DNA from 2 places in the Actinoplanes sp. CA-142083 genome. Region 2 is predicted to be linked to the other one. Evidence: riboswitches for the same ligand, from Rfam matches in the RefSeq annotation. Region 2 holds a riboswitch; the other holds the start of a gene.

Region 1 (5,240 bases), 830 kb from region 2:
GACCCGGTATTCGAGCAGGAGCATCAGCTCGCCGAGAACCGCGCCCAGCTCGGCGCGATTGATCTCGTCGATGATGAAGACATGCGTCGCCTCGGACTTCCTGGCGTCCTCGCAGAATTGCTTGAACACCCCCGGCCGCACCTGATAGCCGATGGTGCCGCCGACCCCCGGCGCCGGACGCAAACCCTCGATGAAGTCCTCGTAGGAGAAGGACGGATGGAATTGCACCGTCTCGACCTTCCCGTCCGCGCCGGCGAGATGGCGGCCGAGCTCCTCCGCGACGAAGGTCTTGCCGGTGCCCGGCGGGCCGTAGAGCAGCGCCTGACGCTTGCTGTCGTTGAGTAGTGCGACCCATTCCTCCAGCTGGTCAAGCGGCAGATGCGTCGTCTCCGCGACCTTGGTGAGCGGATGCGGCTCATTCACCGGACCGGGGACGGGCGGCGCCGGAACGGCCTGCTGCTCGCGGGCGACCGCGGCGAGCACCGCGTCGATTTCTTGCGGCGCCAGCCCGAACTCGGCCGCGAATCGCTGGGCCGCCTCGCAATAGCGCTGGTATCGCTCGACGCCACCGCCTCGGCCCCGCGATTCCGTGAGCCGGCCCAGCGCCACCAGGGCCTGATGGGTGACCTGAAGCCAGATGACGTACCGGGCGGGATCGCGCAGGTACATGAGCATCGTGGGATAGGACCGGCCCGCGCCGGGAAACACCTGCGCGCTCTTCAGGATCTGGTCGACGAAGGACAGCGACTCGTCGATCGGGCGCCGCCACAGCCGTTCGGTCCATTGGTTGAATTCGTCGAGGGGGTCGACGACCCGGCTCATCGTGGCTCCCACGAAGGCGGGGCTGAACCGGTTGTAGTGCATGACGCCGTCCCACTCGCCGGTGTTGAAGAGCCGCCCCAGCTCCAGCGCCTGCTCCGTCGTCATCGCGCCGGCGGAAGCGTCCAGCAGTTCGCGCGCTCGATCCTCGGCGGACCGCCGCGATTCGACCAGCGTTGATCCGTAGCCGTCGCGGACCCACTCCACGAACCTCGGCAAGTCGCTCAGCGGAGGCCTCTCGTCGGTCACCGTGTGCCCCTCCCCTAGTCACCGGATGCCCGAGCTTCGCACACGCGCGGTGATCTCCGTAATGCGACACGCCGACACATCATCTGGGGTTGCACTGGCACCCCCGTACCCATATATGGTGTCTCCCGCAGCTGGTTCGGCGCTCCGATGAGGAGCGTCGAGGCAAGAGGGAACCCGGTGGGAATCCGGGACTGCCCCGCAGCGGTGAGTGGGAACGAAAGCCGTCACGAGCACTGGGCCCGGGCCTGGGAAGCGACGGCCGGTAGGCGCGAGCAGCACGCCCACGAGTCCGAAGACCTGCCAGCGCGCCGCATGCCGCCCGGTGTGCGGCGGTCGGAGGCCGCGCGGGACGGCCGACGCCATCACGCGGCCGCGGCACGGAACAAGCGGCCGGTGGCGTCTGCCTGCGCGTCCTCACCACGAGGGGGGACGGAAGAGATGCAGGTGCGCAAGCGCAACGGCGACCTCGAAGCGGTCGACGTCAACAAGATCGTGCGGGCGGTCGAGCGGTGGGTGACCGACCTGGACGAGGTCGATCCGCTGCGGGTCGCCACCAAGACGATCAGCGGGCTCTACGACGGCGCCACCACGGCCGAGCTCGACAAACTTTCCATCCAGACGGCCGCCGAGCTGATCGGCGAGGAGCCGCAATATTCGCGGCTTGCGGCGCGGCTGCTTTCGGCGTACGTCGACAAGGAAGTTCGCCTGCAAGGCGTCGCCAGTTTCAGCCAGTCGATCCGCTACGGCCACGACCTCGGCCTGATCGGCGACGCGACCGCCGAATTCGTGGCGCGCAACGCGCGGAAACTCGACGACGCGATCGACGCCTCGGCGGACAAGAGACTCGAATATTTCGGCCTGCGCACCGTGGCCGATCGCTACCTGTTGCGTCACCCGCAGCTGCGAACGGTCGTGGAAACTCCGCAATATTGGCTGCTCCGGGTCGCCTGCGGCCTTTCCGAGACGCCGGCCGAGGCGATCGGCTTCTATCGGCTCATGTCGTCGCTGGCGTACCTGCCCAGCTCGCCGACGCTGTTCAACTCCGGCACCCGGCACACCCAGATGTCGTCGTGTTTTCTGGTCGATTCGCCGAAAGACGAGCTCGATTCCATCTACGAGCGGTACCACCAGGTCGCGAAACTTTCCAAGTTCTCCGGCGGCATCGGCATCTCATGGACGCGCATCCGGGGCCGCGGCGCGCTGATCCGGGGCACGAACGGCAAGTCCAACGGCATCGTCCCGTTCCTCAAGACGCTCGACGCCGGAGTTGCCGCCGTCAATCAGGGCGGTCGCCGGAAAGGCGCGGCCTGCGTCTATCTCGAGCCGTGGCACCCGGACATCGAGGAGTTTCTCGAGCTGCGCGACAACACCGGCGAGGAATCCCGCCGCACCCACAACCTGAACCTGGCCAATTGGATCCCCGACGAGTTCATGCGCCGGGTCGAGGCCGACGAGGACTGGTCGCTCATCGATCCCTCCGACGCGCCCGAGCTTCCCGATCTGTTCGGCGAGGAGTTCGACCTCGCCTACCGCAACGCCGAGAAAAAGGCCGTGAAAACCGTCAAGGCCCGTGATCTGTACGGGCGGATGATGCGCACCCTGGCCCAGACCGGCAACGGGTGGATGACGTTCAAGGACCGGTCCAACGCGCTGTCCAACCAGACCGGCGCGCCCGGGAACACTATTCACCTTTCCAATCTGTGCACGGAAATTCTCGAGGTGAACAGCGACGACGAGACCGCGGTCTGCAACCTCGGCTCGATCAACCTGGGCGCCCACGTCACCGCCGACGGCGTCGACTGGGAAAAGTTGCGCGCGACTGTTCGCACGGCCGTCGTGTTCCTCGACCGGGTCATCGACATCAACTACTACCCGTCGCCGCAGGCCGCCGCCTCGAATCCGCGCTGGCGCCCGGTCGGCCTCGGACTCATGGGCCTGCAGGACGCGTTCTTCACGCTGCGCCTGCCGTTCGACTCCGCCGAAGCCGGCGAGCTCTCGACCCGCGTCCAAGAGGAAATTTTCCTCACCGCCCTGGAAACCTCGGCCGCGCTTTCCGCGAAATTCGGACCCCATCCCGCGTACGAGAAAACCCGCGCCGCCCAGGGTGACCTGCACCCGGACCTGTGGGGAGCCACGCCGGCGCAGCCGGAAAGATGGACCGCGCTCAAAGCGCAAGTCGCCGCGACCGGCCTGCGCAATTCCCTGCTGATCGCGATCGCCCCCACGGCGACCATCGCCTCGATCGCCGGCTGCTACGAATGCATCGAGCCGCAGGTGTCCAACCTGTTCAAACGCGAAACCATGTCCGGCGAGTTTCTGCAGATCAACAACTACCTCGTACGGGAATTGAAGGCGCGCGACCTGTGGACCGCGCCGATCCGGGAGCAGATCAAGCGCGCCGAAGGTTCCGTGCAGGGGATCGCCGAGCTGCCGCAAGACGTACGCGAAATTTTCCGGACCGCGTGGGAGCTCCCGCAGCGTGCCCTGATCGATCTGGCCGCCGCCCGCGCGCCCTACATCGACCAGTCGCAATCGCTGAACCTGTTCCTGAGCGCGCCCACCATCGGCCGCCTCTCGTCGATGTACCTGCATGCCTGGAAATCGGGCCTGAAAACGACCTACTACCTGCGCTCGCGGCCCGCCACGCGCATCCAGCAAGCGACAGTTTCCATAGCACCCGTCGAGGCGGTCGCCTGCTCCCTGGAAAACCCCGAGTCATGTGAGGCCTGCCAGTAATGCTGCTCGACCCCGGAATGGACCTGACCCTGCGGCCGATGAAGTACCCGCACTTCTTCGACCGCTTCAAGGACGCCATCAAGAACACCTGGACGGTGGAGGAGGTCGACCTGCATTCCGACCTCGCCGACCTCGCCCGCCTCTCCCCCGCCGAGCAGCACCTGGTCTCGCGACTGGTTGCCTTCTTCGCCACCGGCGACACCATCGTGGCGAACAACCTCGTGCTCAACCTCTACCAACACGTCAACTCGCCCGAAGGCCGGCTCTACCTTTCGCGGCAACTTTTCGAGGAGGCCGTGCATGTCCAGTTCTACCTGAACCTCCTCGACACCTATGTCCCCTCGGAGACCGAGAGGTTCGAGGCCTTCGCCGCTGTCGAGAACATTCCGTCGATCGCCCGCAAGGCCGAGTTCTGCTTCAAGTGGATCGACTCGGTCTTTTCACTGCGCAAACTTTCCTCCAAGGACGACCGGCGGGCCTTCCTGCTCAACCTCATCTGTTTCGCGGCGTGCATCGAGGGCCTGTTCTTCTACGGCGCCTTCGCGTACGTCTATTTCCTGCGCTCGCGGGGTCTGCTCAACGGCCTGGCCAGCGGCACCAACTGGGTCTTCCGCGACGAGTCGATGCACATGGCCTTCGCATTCGACGTGGTCGAGCAGGTGCGAGCCGAGGAGCCCGACCTCTTCGACGCCGACATGGAGAAGCAGGTCCGGGACATGCTCGCCGAGGCCGTCGACTGCGAGGTCCAGTTCGCCGAGGACCTGCTGGCGCAGGGCGTCTCCGGCATGTCCCTGGCCGACATGCGCTCCTACCTCGAGCACGTGGCCGACCGCCGCCTGGCCGTGCTGGGCATCGAGCCGCTCTACGGCAGCAAGAACCCGTTCGTCTTCATGGAACTGCAGGACGTGCAGGAGCTCTCCAACTTCTTCGAGCGCCGCGTCTCCGCGTACCAGGTGGGGGTGACCGGCACGGTCAGCTTCGACGACGATTTCTGAGCACCGCTTGCCAGTGCTGACGCCGGACCGCTTCCGGCGTCAGCACGCAGTCGCCGCATTTCCCGCCGCCCGGGATCCGGTAGTAGAGGCAGCAGTTCCGCCGCACCAGAAACCACCGCTCGGTTTCCGGATCCGGCTGCTCGAGCACCGCCGTGTTTTTCAGCGGCGCCTGTCCCAGCAGCTGTTCCACCGCCGCCGCCGCGCTCGCCGCATGCTCCGGCGCCGAGTCCGCGATCATCCCCGCGGCCCCGCCCAGCGCCGACGCCACATTTCCCCAGAGCAGGTGTTCCGGCAGCGAGAATCGCTTGCTAACGACCTGGAGCAATGCCTTTACGACGTCGAGGTCTGCTTTGTCGGCTGCGGCAACTCGGTCGTAGGCGACCGGCAGCGGGCCGCCTTCCACCGGCCGCCACCATAGCTGCCCGATCTCGGCCCGCGGCA
Region 2 (5,240 bases):
TCGACACGGGTACCACCGCCACCAAGGCGATCGCGGCCGGGGCCGACGGACGGCTGCGGGCGCAGACGAGCGTCCACTATCCACTCTCGGTGCCGGCGCCGGGCCGGGCCGAGCTCGACCCGAAACACCTGGTGGACGCGGCGGTGAAGGCGCTGACCGACGTGACCGCGGCCTGCCGCGAGCAGGGGGACCGGGTCGTCGCGGTCAGCCTGAGCGCGTTCCTGCACGGGCTCGTGCCGATGGATGGCAACGGCGCGCCGCTGGGGCCGCTGATCACGTGGGCCGATGGCCGGGCCGGTGGGCAGTGCGACGAGATCATCGCTTCGGGCCGGGCGAAGGGGCTGCACGCGCGGACCGGCACGCCGGTGCATCCGATGTCGCCGCTGACGAAGCTGGCGTGGTGGCGGGCCAACGACCCGGCCACCCTGCGCGGCACCCCTCGGTGGGGCGGGGTCAAGGAGCTCGTGCTCGCCGCGCTGACCGACGAGGCCTTCCTGCTCGATTTGTCCGTCGCCTCCGGGACCGGGCTCTACGACATCCATTCGCGGCAGTGGGACCCGGAAGCGCTCGAGATCGCCGGGGCCAAGGAGGGGCAATTCGCCCAGGTAGTGCCGACCACCACGATTCTGAAGCTGAAGCCCGAGCTCGGCGGCCTGCCGCTGGTCATCGGGGCGGCCGACGGGCCCCTCGCCAACCTGGGCCTCGGCGCCACCCCGGCCGGCGTCGCGGCGGTCTCGCTCGGCACCAGCGGCGCGCTGCGGACTGTGGTGGACCGGCCGACGGTCGACGCCGACGGGCGGCTGTTCTGCTACGCGCTGACCGAGGATCGCTGGGTCATCGGCGGCGCGGTCAACAACGCCGGGTCAGTGGTGCGCTGGGCGGGGCAGAGCTTCGCGTCCGGCTTCGAACGACCGGGCGCCGAAGGCGAGGACGCCGACGAGCGGGACGCCGCGCTGCTGGTGGAGGCGCAGGGCGTGGCGCCGGGCAGCGACGGCCTGCTCTGCCTGCCGTACCTGCTGGGCGAGCGGGCGCCGTGGTGGCGCGCGGGGATGCGCGGCGCGTACCTCGGGTTGCGACGTGAGCATGGGCGCGCCCACCTGGTACGGGCCGCGGTCGAGGGGGTGTGCCAGCAGCTGGCGCTGGTGCGGGACTCGTTCGCGACCGAAGGGTTCGCGGTCACCGAGGTGCGGGCGACCGGCGGGTCGACCGCGTCCGAGCTGTGGGTGGGAGTGCTCGCGGCGGCGCTCGACCTGCCGGTGGCGATCGCCGACACGCCGGAGGGCACGGCGCTGGGCGCCTGCCTGCTGGGTTTGCACGCGCTGGGCGAGCTGCCCGATCTCGACCACGCGGCGGCGCTGATCGCGATCGGCGAGCCGACCCGGCCGGACCCGGAGAACGCGGCGCTCTACGCCAAGCTGCGGCCACTGGTCGAGAAGGCGGCGCTGTCGACCATGGATATCGTGCGGGAGCTCGACCGGCTCGCCCCGCCGGTAGAGACGCCGGTCACCGCCGGTCACGTTGACGGCGCCACCGGGGGTGAGAAAGCATGACCGGCGAGCGGTAGCGGAGGAACCCGGTGCGAATCCGGGGCGGTCCCGCCACTGTGACCGGGGAGCGTCTCGTTCTTCAAGCCACGGCCGGCCCGGCTGGAAGGCGAGCGGGAGGCGTCGATCCGGGAGTCAGGAGACTCCGGCCGCTCGTGCCAACCGTCGTGCGGGCGTGGACACCCGCACAGAAGGGACCTCCGTGACGCCGTACCCGTTCTCCGCCGTGGTCGGGCTTGCCGACCTGCGCCTCGCGCTCCTGCTGACCGCCGTCTCGCCGCATGTGGGCGGGGTGCTCGTGCGAGGAGAGAAGGGGACCGCGAAAAGCACGGTGGTGCGAGCGCTGGCCGGCTTGCTGCCGGCGGTTTCCATCGTACGGGGGTGCAGGTTCGCCTGTGACCCGAAGGCGCCCGACCCCGCGTGCCCCGACGGGCCGCACCCCGCCGACAGCCCGGCGATCTCCCGGCCGTCCGCGCTGGTGGAGCTCCCGGTCGGGGCCACGGAGGACCGCGTCGTGGGCACGCTGGACATTCAGCGCGCGCTGGCCGACGGGGTGAAGGCCTACGAGCCGGGCCTGCTGGCGGCGGCGCACCGCGGCGTGCTGTACGTCGACGAGGTGAACCTGCTGCCCGATCACCTGGTGGACCTGCTGCTGGACGCGGCGGCGATGGGGCGCGCGCACGTCGAGCGGGACGGGGTGTCGGTCAAGCACGCGGCCCGGTTCTTGCTGGTGGGAACGATGAACCCCGAAGAGGGGGAGCCTCGCCCGCAGCTCGTGGACAGGTTCGGGCTGGTGGTGACGGTGGGGGCGCCGCGCGAGCCCCGGGAGCGCGCCGAGGTGGTGCGCCGCCGGCTGGCCTATGAAGCGGACCCGGAGGGATTCGCGGCGCGGTTCGCCGCCTCCGACCGTGACCTGGCCTCGCGGATCGTGGAGGCGCAAGGGCTGCTGCCCCGGGTGGTGCTGCCGGACGGTGAGCTCGATCGGATCGCCCGGGTGTGCCTGGCCTACGGCGTCGACGGGATGCGGGCGGACATCGTCGTTGCCCGCTGCGCGGTGGCGCTGGCGGCCTGGCACGGGCGGTCGAGGGTCACCGCCGACGACGTACGCGACGCGGCGCGGCTCGCCCTGCCGCACCGGCGGCGGAAGGATCCGCTCGACCCGCCCGGGACCGATGAGCGGCGGCTCGAGGATGCGCTCGCCGAGGCCGAGGCCGGGATGGAACGGCCCGATGACGACCCCGACGGGGGTGGCGCGCCGCCGGACGGTCCCGACTCGAGTGGCCCGGACGGGCCCGATTCGGGTGGCCCGGGCGGCCCTGATTCGGGTGGCTCGGGCGGGCCTGATTCGGGCGGCTCGGGCGGGCCCGGCTCTGGGGGTCCGGGCGGGTCGGATTCGGGCGGGTCGGGTTCGGCCGGCGGCCCGCCTTCAGGCCGCAGCTCGCCCGCCTCCTCGGACATTTCCGAAAAAACGGATACGCGGCAGGCTGACGCGGCGGAGCCGTCGTCGCCGGCCGCCGACGGCCCCGGCAGCGCTGCGGGCAACCCCTATCGGACGCGCACGCTCTCGATCGCCCGCCGCGGCGAGGGCGGCCACGCCGGTCGTCGCTCGCCGGCTTTCGCCCGCCGGGGTCGCGTGATCGGCAGCCGGGTCCCGCGCGGCAAGCTGGCCGGCGCCCCGCACCTGCCCGCCACCCTCCGCGCCGCGCTGCACCGGGGCGCCCGCGACGTCCACCCGCGCGACCTGCGCGAGTCCGTGCACGTCGGCCGCGAGGCCAACCTCGTGCTGTTCGTCGTCGACGCCTCCGGCTCGATGGCCGCCCGCAAGCGCATGACCATCGTCAAGACCGCCGTCCTGTCCCTGCTGCGCGACGCCTACCAGCGCCGGGACCGGATCGGAATGATCACCTTCCGCGGCCACCAGGCCGAGCAGGTCCTGCCGCCGACCTCCAGCCACGAGGTAGGCGTCCTGCGCCTGGCAAGCCTCCGCACCGGCGGCCGCACCCCACTGGCGGCCGGCCTGCGCACCGCCGCAGCCACCGTCGCTACCGAGCGCCGCCGCGACCCGCGCCGCCGCCCCTTGCTGATCGTCGTCACCGACGGCCGAGCCACCAGCGGCCCCGACCCCGTGACGGTAGCGCCCGCCCTCGCCGGCGTAGCCGCCGTCGTAGTCGACTGCGAATCGGGCCCGATCCGCCTAGGCCTGGCCCGCCGCTTGGCCACAGCCCTGAACGCCGACCTCATGCCCCTGGACCACCTCGAGGCCGCCGCCGGCCCCGCCGCGCGCTCTGCCGGCCCCGCCGCCGCTGGCCCCGCCGCTGGCCCCGCCGCTGGCCCCGCCGCTGGCCCCGCCGCTGGCCCCGCCGCGGGCCCCGCCGCGGGCCCCGCCGCCGGCCCCGCTGGCGGCCCTGTCGCCGGCCCCGCCACCCGCTCCGCCGCAGGCCCCGCTGCCGGCATGGCCGCCGGCCCCGCGCCGCGAAGGGCCGCCTGATGGCGTCGCCCTGCCTCGCACCCGCCCGCCCCGCCCGCGATCTTGATGAGGTGGTGCGCCGAGAGCGCGGGAAGTCATCAAAGCTGTCGCGCCGCGCCCGGGTGGGTGGCTCGCTGTGGCGCGATCTTGATGAGGTGGTGTGCGGAGCGCGCGGGAAGTCATCAAGGCTGTCGCGCCGCGTCCGGGTGGGTGGCTTGCTGAGGCGCGATCTTGATGAAGTGGTGCGCGGAGAGCGCGGGAAGTCGTCAAAGCTGTGCTGCCCTCGCGGTGAGGGCGCGATCGTGGAGAGGGTGGCTCTCTGATGCCGCAGGGCAAGGTCACTACCGTTCCGCAGGACGGCCTCACCACGCGGCAGCGTCGGCGGCAGGCCGTGCTGGCCATACATACCGGGCATGGCAAGGGGAAGTCGACGGCCGCGTTCGGGATGGCGCTGCGGGCCTGGAGTGCCGGCTGGCCGATCGGGGTGTTCCAGTTCGTGAAGTCGGAGAAGTGGCGGGTCGGCGAGGAAGCCGCCCTCAAAGCTCTCGGCACCACGGGTGGAGCGCCGGTCGCCTGGCACAAGATGGGTGAGGGCTGGTCCTGGATCCAGCGGGCCGGCACCGAGCGGGACCACGCCGCCGAGGCGGCCGAAGGCTGGGCGCAGATCAAGCGTGATCTGGCGGCCGAGACTTACAAGTTCTATGTGCTCGACGAGTTCACCTACCCGATGAAGTGGGGCTGGGTCGACGTCGCGGACGTGGTGGCGACGCTGGCCGATCGACCCGGCACGCAGCACGTGGTGATCACCGGGCGGGACGCGGCGCCGGAGCTGCTCGAGGCGGCTGACCTGGTCACCGAGATGACCAAGGTGAAACATCCGATGGACGCGGGCCGCAAGGGACAGCAGGGCATCGAATGGTGAGCATCCCCCGCATCGTGATCGGCGCGCCCGCCTCGGGACACGGCAAGACCACGGTCGCCACCGGGCTGCTGGCGGCGTTCGCCCGGCGGGGACTGCCGGTCGCGCCGTTCAAGGTCGGACCCGACTACATCGACCCCGGCTACCACGCCCTCGCGGCGGGCCGGCCCGGGCGCAACCTCGACCCGGTGCTGGTCGGGGAGGGGCTGATCGGCCCGCTCTTCGCGCACGGCGCGGCCGGCGCCGAGCTGGCGGTCGTCGAGGGCGTGATGGGCCTCTACGACGGCCGCGTCGGCGCCGGCGACACCGG

Evidence for each region. Region 2 has a riboswitch for cobalamin ahead of ACQPZX_RS18780 (VWA domain-containing protein). Riboswitches for the same ligand answer to the same signal wherever they lie in the genome.
Region 1: it holds a riboswitch for cobalamin, as region 2 does, so the genes downstream of both, ACQPZX_RS15085 (ribonucleoside-diphosphate reductase subunit alpha) here and ACQPZX_RS18780 (VWA domain-containing protein) in region 2, are expected to answer to the same signal.

What each region holds. Positions count from the first base shown of each region.
Region 1 covers NZ_CP192076.1:3,279,129-3,284,368, reverse strand. The annotation lists gene ACQPZX_RS15090 (McrB family protein) at 1-1,068, opposite strand, end outside; cobalamin riboswitch at 1,184-1,387, shown strand; gene ACQPZX_RS15085 (ribonucleoside-diphosphate reductase subunit alpha) at 1,507-3,804, shown strand; gene ACQPZX_RS15080 (ribonucleotide-diphosphate reductase subunit beta) at 3,804-4,799, shown strand; gene ACQPZX_RS15075 ((2Fe-2S)-binding protein) at 4,777-5,240, opposite strand, start outside.
Region 2 covers NZ_CP192076.1:4,107,928-4,113,167, forward strand. The annotation lists gene ACQPZX_RS18775 (gluconokinase) at 1-1,550, shown strand, start outside; cobalamin riboswitch at 1,567-1,690, shown strand; gene ACQPZX_RS18780 (VWA domain-containing protein) at 1,747-4,032, shown strand; gene cobO (cob(I)yrinic acid a,c-diamide adenosyltransferase) at 4,334-4,933, shown strand; gene ACQPZX_RS18790 (cobyrinate a,c-diamide synthase) at 4,927-5,240, shown strand, end outside.